One region of the Stenomitos rutilans genome, then DNA from elsewhere that is predicted to be linked to it. Evidence: predicted binding sites of a transcription regulator. Region 1 holds the regulator's gene; each other region holds the start of a gene.
The links. The regulator NtcA, encoded in region 1, controls nitrogen genes in cyanobacteria. The targets are predictions, from matches to a motif close to TTTGTANNNNNNNNTACAAA.
Positions count from the first base shown of each region.

Region 2: the regulator NtcA is predicted to act here: its motif matches at 1,329-1,348, upstream of AC5JLP_RS12855 (P-II family nitrogen regulator).
Region 3: the regulator NtcA is predicted to act here: its motif matches at 1,387-1,406, upstream of AC5JLP_RS11460 (ferredoxin--nitrite reductase).
Region 4: the regulator NtcA is predicted to act here: its motif matches at 1,935-1,954, upstream of AC5JLP_RS19085 (uracil-xanthine permease family protein).

Region 1 covers NZ_JCACKR010000062.1:8,148-11,282, forward strand. Annotated here, with positions in the region: gene thrC (threonine synthase) at 1-14, shown strand, start outside; gene fabI (enoyl-ACP reductase FabI) at 81-1,115, opposite strand; gene ntcA (global nitrogen regulator NtcA) at 1,280-1,951, shown strand; gene AC5JLP_RS10845 (DUF3084 family protein) at 2,287-3,135, shown strand, end outside.
Region 2 covers NZ_JCACKR010000070.1:69,292-72,426, forward strand. Annotated here, with positions in the region: gene AC5JLP_RS12845 (DUF3891 family protein) at 1-111, shown strand, start outside; gene AC5JLP_RS12850 (GAF domain-containing protein) at 213-776, shown strand; gene AC5JLP_RS12855 (P-II family nitrogen regulator) at 915-1,262, opposite strand; gene AC5JLP_RS12860 (hypothetical protein) at 1,435-2,013, opposite strand; gene queF (preQ(1) synthase) at 2,133-2,606, shown strand; gene AC5JLP_RS12870 (hypothetical protein) at 2,581-3,135, shown strand, end outside.
Region 3 covers NZ_JCACKR010000063.1:54,759-57,893, reverse strand. Annotated here, with positions in the region: gene AC5JLP_RS11460 (ferredoxin--nitrite reductase) at 1-1,228, opposite strand, end outside; gene AC5JLP_RS11455 (nucleotidyltransferase family protein) at 1,593-2,156, shown strand; gene AC5JLP_RS11450 (folate/biopterin family MFS transporter) at 2,432-3,135, shown strand, end outside.
Region 4 covers NZ_JCACKR010000097.1:8,518-11,652, reverse strand. Annotated here, with positions in the region: gene AC5JLP_RS19095 (Uma2 family endonuclease) at 1-23, opposite strand, end outside; gene AC5JLP_RS19090 (S-layer homology domain-containing protein) at 518-1,810, shown strand; gene AC5JLP_RS19085 (uracil-xanthine permease family protein) at 2,017-3,135, shown strand, end outside.

The sequences.
Region 1 (3,135 bases):
CAATGGGGTTTTAGGAGGAAAGGCTAAAGGATAAAATTTAGCTTTTAGCCTAACTGCTTCGCAGAAGTAAACTACAGTCTTTAGCCCTTTGTTTCTGACATACCCATCACTTCATAGCCTGCATCCACATACAGAATTTGGCCCGTGATGCCGCTTGCTAGGTCGCTGCAAAGAAACGTGGCGGCGTTACCCACTTCGATCTGCGTCACGGTTCGTCGGAGGGGGGCAACCTCCTCAACGTGATGAATCATGTCCAAAATGCCACCTACAGCAGAAGAGGCAAGCGTGCGGATAGGCCCCGCTGAAATGGCATTGACTCGAATATTGTGCGGCCCCACATCAGCAGCGAGATAACGGACATTCATTTCTAACGCAGCTTTCGCAATGCCCATCACGTTGTAATTGGGGATCACGCGTGCCCCCCCAATGTATGTGAGGGTTACAATGCTGCCACCTTCAGTCATTAGCGGTTTTGCGGCAGCACACAGCTTTACCAATGAGTAAGCGCTGATATCTAACGCGGTCGCGAAGCCATCACGAGAGGTATTCACAAAATTTCCGGTCAAATCTTCTTTATTGGCGAAGGCAAGGCAATGAATCAAGATATCTAGCTTGCCCCACTGTTTTTTTACAGTCGTGAAGGTTTCTTCAACTTGGGCGTCATCCTGAACGTTGCAAGGCACAAAAAGGCTAGGCTGCAAAGGTTCTACTAGCTCAGCCACTTTTTTTTCAAACCGACCTTTATCGTCTGGTAGGTAGGTAACGCCAATGTTTGCGCCTGCTTTGTGAAGCTGCTGGGCAATGCCCCAGGCGATCGAACGATTGTTAGCAATGCCTGTCACAAGAGCATTTTTTCCAGTCAGGTCTAGCATAGCGACTATCTTCAACAGCAACAGTAAGAGTGCTTCAAGAATACTCAAAGATGGGACACAACGGGTAGCGCATAGAGTGGTGCTTTTTGACTGCCCACTCACAAGCGAGACGTACAACTCGGTTTTAGGAGCGATCGAGCGAATTTGTTGAGCCGATCTGCTGTAGTTGAGATACCTTGAAGCAGTTATTGCTTTTGCCTCTGGGTCAGCAGCATAGCTAGAAGTAGTCTTACTTAGAGACAAATAGCTGCTGTAAGGTGCTCAATGTGGCGATCAAAGAGAAATGTGTAACATCAGGCACAAAAAAGCAGCTCGGAGTGAGTTTAAGTGTTCTAAGCTACAAACACTTTATCGGTGTTTCGTTTGGGGCAAGGCTGAGCAGTTTCTTGGGCACCAGGTAAGGGGATATGGTAGTGACGCAAGATAGACCGCTAGCATCTGTATTTCGTCAGATAGGTGGAGGGGCCTTTCCACCCGTTGTCGAGACGTTTGAACGGGGTAAAACCATCTTCTTTCCAGGCGACCCAGCAGAACGTGTGTATTTTTTGCTGCGAGGCGCGGTCAAGCTTTCTAGAGTGTATGAAGCAGGGGAAGAAATCACCGTTGCACTCTTACGAGAAAATAGCGTTTTTGGTGTGCTATCGCTAATTACAGGACATAAATCCGATCGCTTTTATCATGCCGTTGCGTTTACCTCCGTTGAGTTGCTGTCAGTGCCAATCGAGCAGGTAGAAAAAGCACTTAAAGATAACCCTGAGCTGTCGATGATTCTGCTGCGCGGCTTGTCGTCTCGCATTTTGCAAACTGAGATGATGATCGAAACTCTAGCGCATCGAGACATGGGTTCTCGGTTGGTGAGTTTCTTGCTCATTCTATGTCGTGACTTTGGCGTGCCGACCAACGATGGTATTACGATCGACCTTAAGCTGTCTCACCAGGCGATCGCAGAGGCAATCGGGTCTACCCGCGTGACGGTAACTCGCTTACTCGGCGATCTGCGGCAAGACAAGATGATCTCCATCCACAAGAAAAAAATCACTGTGCATAACCCAGTGACATTGAGTCAGCAGTTTACGTAGGAAAAAGGAAGAAGGTTAGGACTTACGCATTTGGTCCCCAAATCCTCGATCCTTCGGGGCTTTAATTGGCTCGGTTCTCTCAGAATTAGGGGCTAGGAGGGCGAAAGATGACCGCTCTTGCGTAAATCCTAAAAGTAAAAGGCAGAGGGCTTTAAAGCTGACGGCTGAAAGCTGAAAACTGCCACTAAGCCAACTTCAAACGTCTCTTTCTCATCATCGCAAGTTACAAATTTAGCAACGCACAACAAAATTTAACGACTTGAGGTACGCTGTATGTGAATTCGCTCCAACAGCTTCATCAGGGTTGTGAAACAGGGGCCTTTGGGAGTGTAAGTGTGTCCGGCGGGGAAATTCTGATTTTGGCAGTGCTGATACTTGGTGCGGTCATTGCCACATTGGGCGATCGCATCGGCACTCGTGTTGGTAAAGCTCGTCTTAGCTTGTTTAAGCTGCGTCCCCGCAAGACGGCAACGTTGGTCACCATTATTACGGGAATTCTAATTTCGGCTTCGACTCTGGGCGTCTTGTTTGCTGCCAGCAACCAACTGCGTACCGGAGTGTTTGAGTTAGGCACCATTCAACGCCGACTGCGAAACACTCGGACTGAGTTGGAAGAAGCGAGAATTCAAAAAGGGCAAATCGAACGAGAATTGACAAAATCGCGCTCCGATCGAGCGTCTGCCAAAAAGCAGCTTGCCGAAACCAATCAATCGTTAAAAGGCGCGATCGCAGAACGATCTCGAGCCCAGGCCGAAGCGGCTCGCATTCAAACGGCACTGAGTCTCACCCAGGGGCGATTGGCAAATGTTTCTGCACAAGCCCTGCGGTTGCGATCGGAGATTGGTCAACTGCAAGCGGCACGCGATCGTGTGATTGGGCAACGAGAACAGGAGATTCGCGCCAGAGACCAAATTATTCAACAGCGCGAAGCCCGTCTTAAGGATCTGGAAACGCAGCAAGAAGATTTGACAAGAAGCGTGCAAGCGTTGCAATCAACTGCACAAGGGTTACGCATCGGCAATGTGGTAATTCTGCGAGGGCAGGTGCTGGCATCGATCGGCATTCGTACTACCAACACAGCAGCAGCGCAGCAAGCCATTGATCAACTCCTTCGTGAAGCCAATCAATCGGCTATTCGATTAGTACGACCTGGAACCCGCGATCGCATTGTGCAGATCACCAGT
Region 2 (3,135 bases), on a different contig from region 1:
GACGACAACGAAAGCCTGGTAGAGGCGTTAAAACACTCCCCACGTAAGCTCCTGGAATGGGCGTTTGTGAAAGAAGCCTCTGAAACGATGCAGGAAAACCCGTTGAGTTGATTGCTAGACATGGGCCTTGATAGTGTACAAATCCCCATTCTGTAGGGGCACTGCATGTTAAGTCCTTCAGGAAATTGTCCACACATTTGAAACACAGACTGATGACCGATTTCGTTCCGCCAGTAATTACCCAAATTCTTACGACTTCACCAACGCCTGAAGCACTCTTTAAAGCTCTCATGCCAGCCATAGGAGAGTTCTTAGACTGCGATCGCTGCTTTCTTTACCTGCGCGATCCAGCCACGTGCTTAGGCAGAGTCCCCTTTTACTGGATACGCCATGCCGCTATCCCTATCATCTACGACAAAGCCTGGAAGCGAGAGCCAGTTTCCCTACCGGATGAAGATCCGATGTTTGCCGCCGCTTTACGAACAGATCCATCGATCTTTGTTGAGGATGTTGAAACCGCCAGCCCGGACGTTTTAAGTCAAGTGTTCGAGCGTCGAAGCTTTGGGCATCGGGCTTTAATTCATGCTCACCTGTGCCAGCACAACCAGCTTTGGGGCGTTTTGCAACCTTGCCTGTTTGAGCGTCCAAGGCAATGGACAGCAGTAGAAAGGCAAGTCATCAATCAGATCGTTCTAGCCATCATGCCTAAAGCGATCGCGTATATTAAAGCGGCTACTGAGGGCTTGTTAATCACTGCCATGCCTGAGAGCAAGTAGTATAAGCATTTTGAAAGCAGGTATCCGCTCTTACCCCACTTTTGGAAGCAGCAAACGACCTCCAAACACGCTCCCATAGAATTTAGCAGCCCAAGCATGCTCAGGCTGCTAGCAGCTTGAAGACTTTGCTAGCGAACACTAGATCGCTTCCAAGTTCTTCTCTCCTGTACGAATACGAATGATTTGATCGACTGGGGTAATAAAGATTTTGCCGTCCCCAATTTCACCTGTGCGGGCAGCGACAATAATTTTTTCGACTACCATATCAATCTGGTCATCTTCAACCACGATCTCCACTTTCAGCTTTTGCAAAAACTCAACCGTGTACTCAGAGCCACGATAGCGCTCCGTTTGCCCTTTCTGTCGCCCAAAGCCTCTGACCTCGGAAACGGTCATACCCACAATGCCAGCGTTGACTAAAGCGATTTTGACTTCATCAAGCTTGAAAGGACGAATAATTGCTTCAACCTTTTTCAATTCCCACACTCCTTGTTTTATCGACGCGGTCAATTGTCCAGCAAGACACTTTTTATCACCGTCAAAAGCGTCCGTTTTGTAGACAAAGATACAATTTTTCGTAACGTGTTGCGATGCTTTGGCAAAAGCAGGATGGGAGCGACTGGCTAGAAGACAGTCGATCGACCGTCATACCAAGGTTTCAGCGCGAAGGCAAGAGTGGGCGTACGATAAAAAAGCCTGTCCCAAAAGCCGTCACAATAATGAAGCAGATGACGATCGCCAACCACCAACCACCCATTTCGGCATTCCGCTCTTTAGAAGCTGCCTGACGGAGTTTGCCTTCCTGTTCTGTAAAGAGCGATCGAGGGGCGGTTGCTCCGGTTTCCAGTGCCTCTGGCGTAACGGCATTAGACGCATTCGTTGGCGCAGCAGGCGGCTGAAAGTGCAGCTCTAACCCCTGCAAGGCTGAAGGCGAAACGGATGCTTGATGTGCAGGTAACTGATTTGCAGGCAAATGGGCATCAGCCGTCTGTCGAAGCTGTAAAGCAGACTGCACCACTCGCTCAATTTCGACCCGCAACTGCTGATTCTGTTGAGACAACTGCTGGTTTTGAACGGTGAGTGACTCCATTTTTGCCTGTGCGGCCTTGAGTTCAGTGGCAACTTCTCGATACAGTGAAATAGGCACTGACGGAGCCTGAGGGTTAATGGGTGCTTTTGGCACACTGGATGCTTGAGCCTTTCGCGGAGGCTGTTTGGCGTTTATTCTAGATGTCATAGGTCTACGTCGGAACGCTAGAGTCGATAAACTACGCTCAGAATAGCCGCAATTAGAAGAATCGAAGCAAAATTCGTCAAGAACTTCTCGAAAATCTGCCCATTACTTTACGCATGACCATGAGCCATCCCGAAACGCAGCAATTTTCGTCACCTGAATCTAGTCTCTCGGATGAAGCTTCTGAGCTCAAGTATGGTGAGCGTCATATTGCCGAAGGCCAACTCATCACGTTCCCCAATCCCCGACCAGGACGGCGTTACGACATTCACATCACGCTGCCAGAGTTTACCTGCAAGTGCCCCTTTTCCGGCTACCCAGACTTTGCGACCATTTATCTCTCCTATGTGCCCAACCAACGGGTCGTGGAACTGAAAGCCATCAAGCTGTATATCAATAGCTACCGCGATCGCTACATCTCCCACGAAGAATCCGTCAACCAAATCCTGGATGATTTCGTTGCCACCTGCGATCCCCTGGAGGTGAAAATCAAAGGCGATTTCTTACCGCGTGGCAATGTCCATACGGTGATTGAGGTCGAGCACAAGAAAGAAATGTACCAGGCAACTGATGGCAAAAATCGGAGACAACGTTGATCCACAGGAATTGCAGTCTTTTACTAAGAATGTGCATCCTTACTTTGAATCATTGGCTGCACAGCCTTTAATCGGCTGGATGTTAGCCGCGACGATATACCTTGTCTTACTGCTAGCGACTCTGGTTGCTGTAGCTTTTACTGTCATTTGGTGTTTGAAAGCGATTTCAGAGGCAAACGCTTGGGCTAAGTTTGTGATCGGAGCAGTGGTTGGAGCATCAGTCGGGACTTTGCTGCTGTTTGTGGCGCTCAGCTTATATTGGGCTGTAGAAAACGCGGATGACTCAGAACGATTTTATGGCATCTCGATCGCTCCAGTTTTGGGCGGCGGAATCGGAGCGATTGGGGGTGCGATCGTCGCTGCAACGGTTGGAACTTACTATCTAGAAGTGATTACGGCTACCGATCGGGGCAGAGTTTTAATTGGTATCCTAATCGGGGCACTAGCAGGAACGGTTACACTCGTTTGTTTAAGGACTGTGCATGAAACAAGCTCAGAGTTCTTCAGCTTTCTCCAGTTAGAAAATTTA
Region 3 (3,135 bases), on a different contig from region 1:
TCTTCGTTTCAATCAGGGCAAAATTGCAAAACTGGCTACCCGTGCAGGAAACAAGCGATCGAGAAAGCGTTGCAGGTTTAATCGAAAACTTGGTCAGCAAAGGCTCTTGCAGCAGTGACTCTAGGCGAGAATCGGGCACGTTTGGCAAGATGACATTCTGTTCCACCGTGAGCCGAATCTCACCGCTGCCATACACGTCAGCCAACCGCGCCAGGTCAAACATATCGGCGGCAAATAAGCGACCGATCGGCACATGGAGTCCGACATAGTTCAGCCCCAGTTGCTTCTGAGCATACACGCCAATGTGGTCGCGTTTCTCCCAAAGAATTTCATCCTTTTCGGCCTCGCTTTGCAGCGTTTGACCCATCTGCGTTGCCACGGCAGCACGAAGTTTTTCTACGCCCCATTCGTCAATGAGCCACATGAGGCGCGCTTTTTGGCGATTGGCCCGTAAGCCGTGGTCTCGATAGACAATCAAAATGGCCTCGCAAAACGCGACGACCTGATCGGGTGAAACCCATACGTTTAGAGGAATCGCGGCTTCACATCGTTTGCCCGAAAAGAAGCCCCCAACCAGCACATTGAAGCCCAGGTTGCCCTCTTTATAGGCAGGGACAAAGGCGATGTCGTTAATTTCCGCATGCACGGAGTTATCACGACAGCCTGCGATCGCAATATTGAACTTGCGCGGCAGATTGGAAAAGGTTGGATTGCCCTGCCCCTTGCTGGTAATCAGGTCTTGCACCTGGTGAATCAAATCGCGCGTGTCAATCAGTTCATCCGCATCAATACCTGCTACAGGTGAACCCGTGATGTTACGCACGTTATCCATCCCAGACTGAATGCTGGTCAGCCCCACGGCTTCAAACCGACGGAAAATATCCGGCACATCTTCAATGCGAATGCCCCGTAGCTGCAAGTTTTGGCGTGTTGTAATGTCGGCATTCCCATCATCGCCGTAGCGCTGCACAACCTCTGCCAGCACACGCATCTGGGCACTGGTCAGAATGCCGCAGGGCAGGCGCAACCGCATCATAAACTTGCCAGGAGTCACCGGACGAAAAAAGACACCCATCCATTTCAAACGGTGGTCGCGATCGGTTTCATCCATCGCTTCCCAGCCAATTTGAGCAAAATGCTCTAGCTCTGCCTTGACGGCCAAACCATCTTTCTCAGCTTTGAGTTTTTCAAACTTATTGAGACTCGTTGCTGGCACTGTGCTGGTCATAAGACTTGTCCCTTGGGTCTGCACTTCAAGCTATGCTTGTACCTATGAAATCAGCTAAAAACAAACCAGATTGTTCAGCGTCAACCAAATTCTGTTCAGCAACTGATTTACTTTGCATGCGCTTGTTGAAGTTAACGTAAGCTGGCTATTCACAAAAATTCGTATCTTTAGTCACAAAACATTTCTGTTTATGAATTTTTTGCATCGGTGTGATGCGGCCTTAGCATCCTCTAGTGCAGAACAGCCTCTAGTGCAAAACAGCCTCTAGATTTAAGCCCTATGGGCTTACCCGAACCTCGAAGGATTGAACCCAAAAACAAGCAACTAGCCAATGTTGTTGCCTAAACCTCCGAAGTTTTAATCAATGCCTAAGTCCTTAATTCATCCCTTATCCGATCGCCTCCACCAGATTTTGGCTGCATCGCCTGTTGGCATGGTGCTGCCAGCAATGGCTCAGCTTCATTTACCCGATTGGTGGTTGGCAGGAGGGGCTGTGCGGAATACGGTGTGGCGATCGCGCTTTGGACGCAACTGTGCCTTGACCATTAAAGATTTTGATCTGGCGTTTTTTGACGCGCAGGGGAACCGTGATCAAGAATTGGTAGCGAAAGCAATTCTGACCGGGCACTTTCCTGACTACGTGTTTGATGTCAAGAACCAGGCCAGCTTTGCCCGTTGGCGTGCTGGTCGCAGACCCTACAGAAGCACTGAGGATGGCATTGCCGACTGGCTTCATACAGCAACAGCGATCGGCGTGCGCTGCAATGCTCAGGGGGTGTGGCACTATTTCACTCCCTACGATTTGGACGATCTCTTCAACGGCATCATCCGACCCACTCCAGCCCATACCCACAATCCCGATGCAGAGCGTAAGGCGGCATCATTTCTGGAAAAATGTGCCTGTTTGCAAGTTCATTCAGACAGGTAAGTGAAGAGCCATTCGTCAAATTTCGTTTACATAACGTAATAGTTGCTCTTGATGTTCACACTTCTTCAAATTTAGCCGTCATGCAAAAATCAGCTTTACTGGCAAGGCTCTTAGAGATGTTTGTCAATGCTGGCATGCTCAACGCTGACGCAATCAAGAAGAAAATGTATCACCATGAACGCAAATTGGGCAGCTTGAAAGAGTAAACAGTGCCTCTCCTGTAATCAAGCGTTATGATAGGGGCTGAATTGATAAACGTTTGTAACAAATTATCAATGATTGTTTCCACAACTGGTTTAGCCAGACTGAAAGCATCGTTCACCGAGAAGATCTTTTTGGGGAATGAACCAAGCGCCGAGCTGATTGCCATTTTGCTGGTGTATTTTGTACAGGGCATTCTGGGGTTAGCGCGTTTGGCGGTCAGCTTCTTTTTGAAGGATGAACTGGGGCTGAGTCCGGCTGAGGTGTCTGCTTTGGCTGGGATTGCGGCTCTACCGTGGATGGTGAAGCCATTGTTCGGCTTTATCTCGGACGGTTTACCGATTCTTGGCTACCGACGACGACCATATTTAATTTTGTCAGGCTTACTAGGAGTGCTTTCCTGGGTGGCTTTGTCAACGATCGTCCATTCTGCCTGGGCTGCAACAGCGGCGATCGCGCTGGGTTCGCTCTCCGTTGCCTTTAGCGATGTCATTGTGGATTCCCTGGTTGTGGAACGGGCGCGGGGCGAGTCCCTTGGTAAGGCTGGCTCACTCCAGTCGCTTTGCTGGGGTACCTCAGCGCTTGGTGGCATTCTCACAGCCTATTTCAGCGGCTCTTTACTGCAAAACTTTAGCACTCGCACGGTTTTTGGGATTACGGCAACCTTTCCACTGATTGTTTCCCTGGTGGCATGGTTGATCACCGAAACGCGTGTGACAGAGCGGATGAATTGGTCGCTGGTGTGTGAGCAGTTTGTGCAACTTCGTCAGGCCGTCAG
Region 4 (3,135 bases), on a different contig from region 1:
ATGCGGCGCGTGGTGGTCGTCATGGCGATTCTTCCTGTACGGATGCAGCATATCCATTAATCTACCGTATCGTTCTGATAGCTCATTACCCTGAAGCGTGGCGTGTTTTCGCAACCTGGCGAAGTACTGAGAGAGACACAAACCCGGTGATGAACGTCTTGCTTCAGCCCAGTCGATAAGATCTCGCTTTCTTCCTGTTAAGTGCAACCTTTGCAGGTCTTTCCGACTTTAGGCAAAGGGTGATTGTCGCTTTTGGCTTTCGTTGGGGCACTTTAGGGCAGGTCGATCCGGATGCATCAAATGTCCTGGGAACAAAGTCATAGTATTGCGGTCAGGGATTAATAAGTGATCAATGGCTTTGCTATCCAAACCAAGTTATCAACTTGCACGCACAGGCCACAGTTGCATCATCCATTCTTGTTGACCGTATAGATAAACGCTCACAAGGAAACTGCTTTTTACCATCGCTCATACGTCTTGTTCATCAGTATCGCTTCAGCGTTTACGGAGTTTTTTTATGTCTCATGTTCGTCATTGGTCTTCAGCAAGTGCAGTACTGCTGGCAGTGGGTCTGACCTCCAGCGCCATTGCACCGTTTGTCGTTTCGGCTCCTGCCAGTGCCGCCAACTTTTCCGATACTCGATCGCACTGGGCGCGCCCCTTCATCGACACGCTGGCTGACAGGCAGATTATTGCAGGCTTCCCCGATGGCACATTCAAACCCGATGCGCCCGTGACTCGTGCTCAGTTTGCCGCGATCGTCAAAAACGCGTTTAGTAACGGTGCGGTGCGGGGCTCGCGTGGGTTTGGTGATGTTCCCAACACCTATTGGGGTGCAGCGGCGATCGGCAAAGCGTATGAAACGGGCTTTATGAGTGGCTATCCGGATGGAGCCTTTAAACCAGAACAGCAAATTCCGAAAGTACAGGTATTGGTTGCCCTGTCCAGCGGTTTGAACTTCACGCCTGCACGCGCTGCCGATACAACTCTGGCAACGTTTAGAGATGGCGGCGAAATTCCTGCTTATGCAAGAACTGGCGTGGCAGCAGCGGCAGAGCGGGATGTGGTGGTCAATTACCCCAACGTCAGCTTCCTCAACCCGAATGAAACCGCGACCCGCGCCGATGTTGCGGCCTACATCTATCAGACGTTGGTGAATCAGGGCAAACTTCCCCCGATCGCCACCAGCGAAGGTGCAAACAACTACATTGCTCGACTCAACGGCAGCACGCCAACCACAGGCGGTAATAATCCCACACCAACCACTCCTCAAACGGCGCTGAATCCTCGTTATTTGGTGCCACAAGGAACATCGTTTGGCATTCGCTACCTCGGTTCGCAAAAAATTGTGGTAGCTCCTGGCGAAACCATCAATAATCTGACGCTACGAGTCGTGGATGATCTCAAGAATCCGCAAGGGCAAATTGTGGTGCCGAGAGATAGCGATATTGTCGGTCAACTGATTCCAGTGACCAGTAATGGACAAGTCTTGGGCACTCAGTTTATTGCTCAACGGGTGACGATCGGCAACCAATCCTATCCTTTCAGTGCGCGATCACAGGTGGTGAACGGACAACCCGTAACCCAAAACACTAGCCCTGGCACGCTCAAAGATGCAGCAACCTCTGCGGCAACAAGCGCGGTACTGGCAACCATTTTGGGACAAAAGATTGATCTGGGTAACATTCTGGCGGGTGCCACGGGTGGACAACCTGCTAGCCAATCGCAAACTCCTCAAAACGTAATCTTGATTGACCCCTCTGCTGATCTGCGCTTGACAGTGAGCAACGATTTCTACGCCAATCCATAGTTGGCTGTTGGGCGATCGCCGCTCTAGTTGATCGCGTTGGAACACAAACCCCGACATGCATTCGTGCAGTTGGGGTTTTTAGCATTTATTCCACTACAAAGGTACGTGGGCACCCAACAATTGCTATGTATCTTAGATTGCAAAACGCAACAGCTAGATTTGTTTGCATACAGTATATTGATTCATCGTTCTTCACCTATAGCTGTATGACACAAACAAATACCGATCTTGCCTTAGAAGATGCTCAAAGGGACGATCGCCCCCTCAGACGCTCAGAACTCATTTACGGTTTGACAGACAAACCTCCGATTGGAGAAGCTATTTTTGTCGCTTTTCAGCATGTGCTGGCGGCCTTTGTCGGTATTATTACGCCTCCCATCATTATTTGCAGCAGCCTGGGCTTGGATGCTGCAAATACGAGCTATTTGATTAGCATGTCGCTGTTTGCCTCTGGGATTTGCACCTTTATTCAATGTAAAAAAATTGGTCCTGTTGGGTCAGGTTTGCTCAGTCTTCAGGGCACAAGCTTTGCGTTTCTTGGGCCCATTTTAGGCGTTGGTACTGTTGCCTTGCAGGGCGGCAAAACACCCGAACAGGCGCTAGCGCTCATTTTTGGCGTTTGCTTCTTTGGCTCGTTTGTGGAAATCATTCTGAGCCGCTTTCTGCATTTGATGAATAAAATCATCACGCCCGTCGTGTCTGGAACGGTTGTAATGATTATTGGTCTAGGTTTGATCAAGACTGGCATCATCAGTCTGGCGGGCGGGGCGGGTGCTTTGGCTAAAAATGATGGTTCCTTTGGCAGTTGGCAAAATTTGGCGCTTGGCAGCACTGTGCTACTGATTGTTGTCGTCCTCACCCTGGCAAAGAATCGGTTTTTGCGGATGGGCGCGATCGCGATCGGGCTGGCAGTGGGTTATGTCATCTCGCTCTTTTTGGGCATTGTCAATTTCAGCGCGTTGAGCACACTGCCTGTCTTCAGCTTGCCCATTCCATTCCGCTATGGCATGAGCTTTGATTGGGCGGCATTTGCTCCGTTTATCCTCCTGTATGTGCTAACTGCAATTGAAACAGTTGGCGACTTGACTGCAACCTCTGCTGTTTCAGGTGAACCTGTGAAGGGGGCGCTTTACGTCCGACGTATTAAAGGTGGAGTACTGGGCGATGGTGTTAACTCGCTCATTGCCGCTGTGTTAAACACCTTCCCAAATACCACTTTTAGCCAAAATAACGGTGTGATCCAAATGACAGGGGTTGGTAGCCGTTATGTAGGCTTCTTTGTGGCAGGGATTTTTGCCATTTTGGGCTTGCTTCCTATTGTGGGC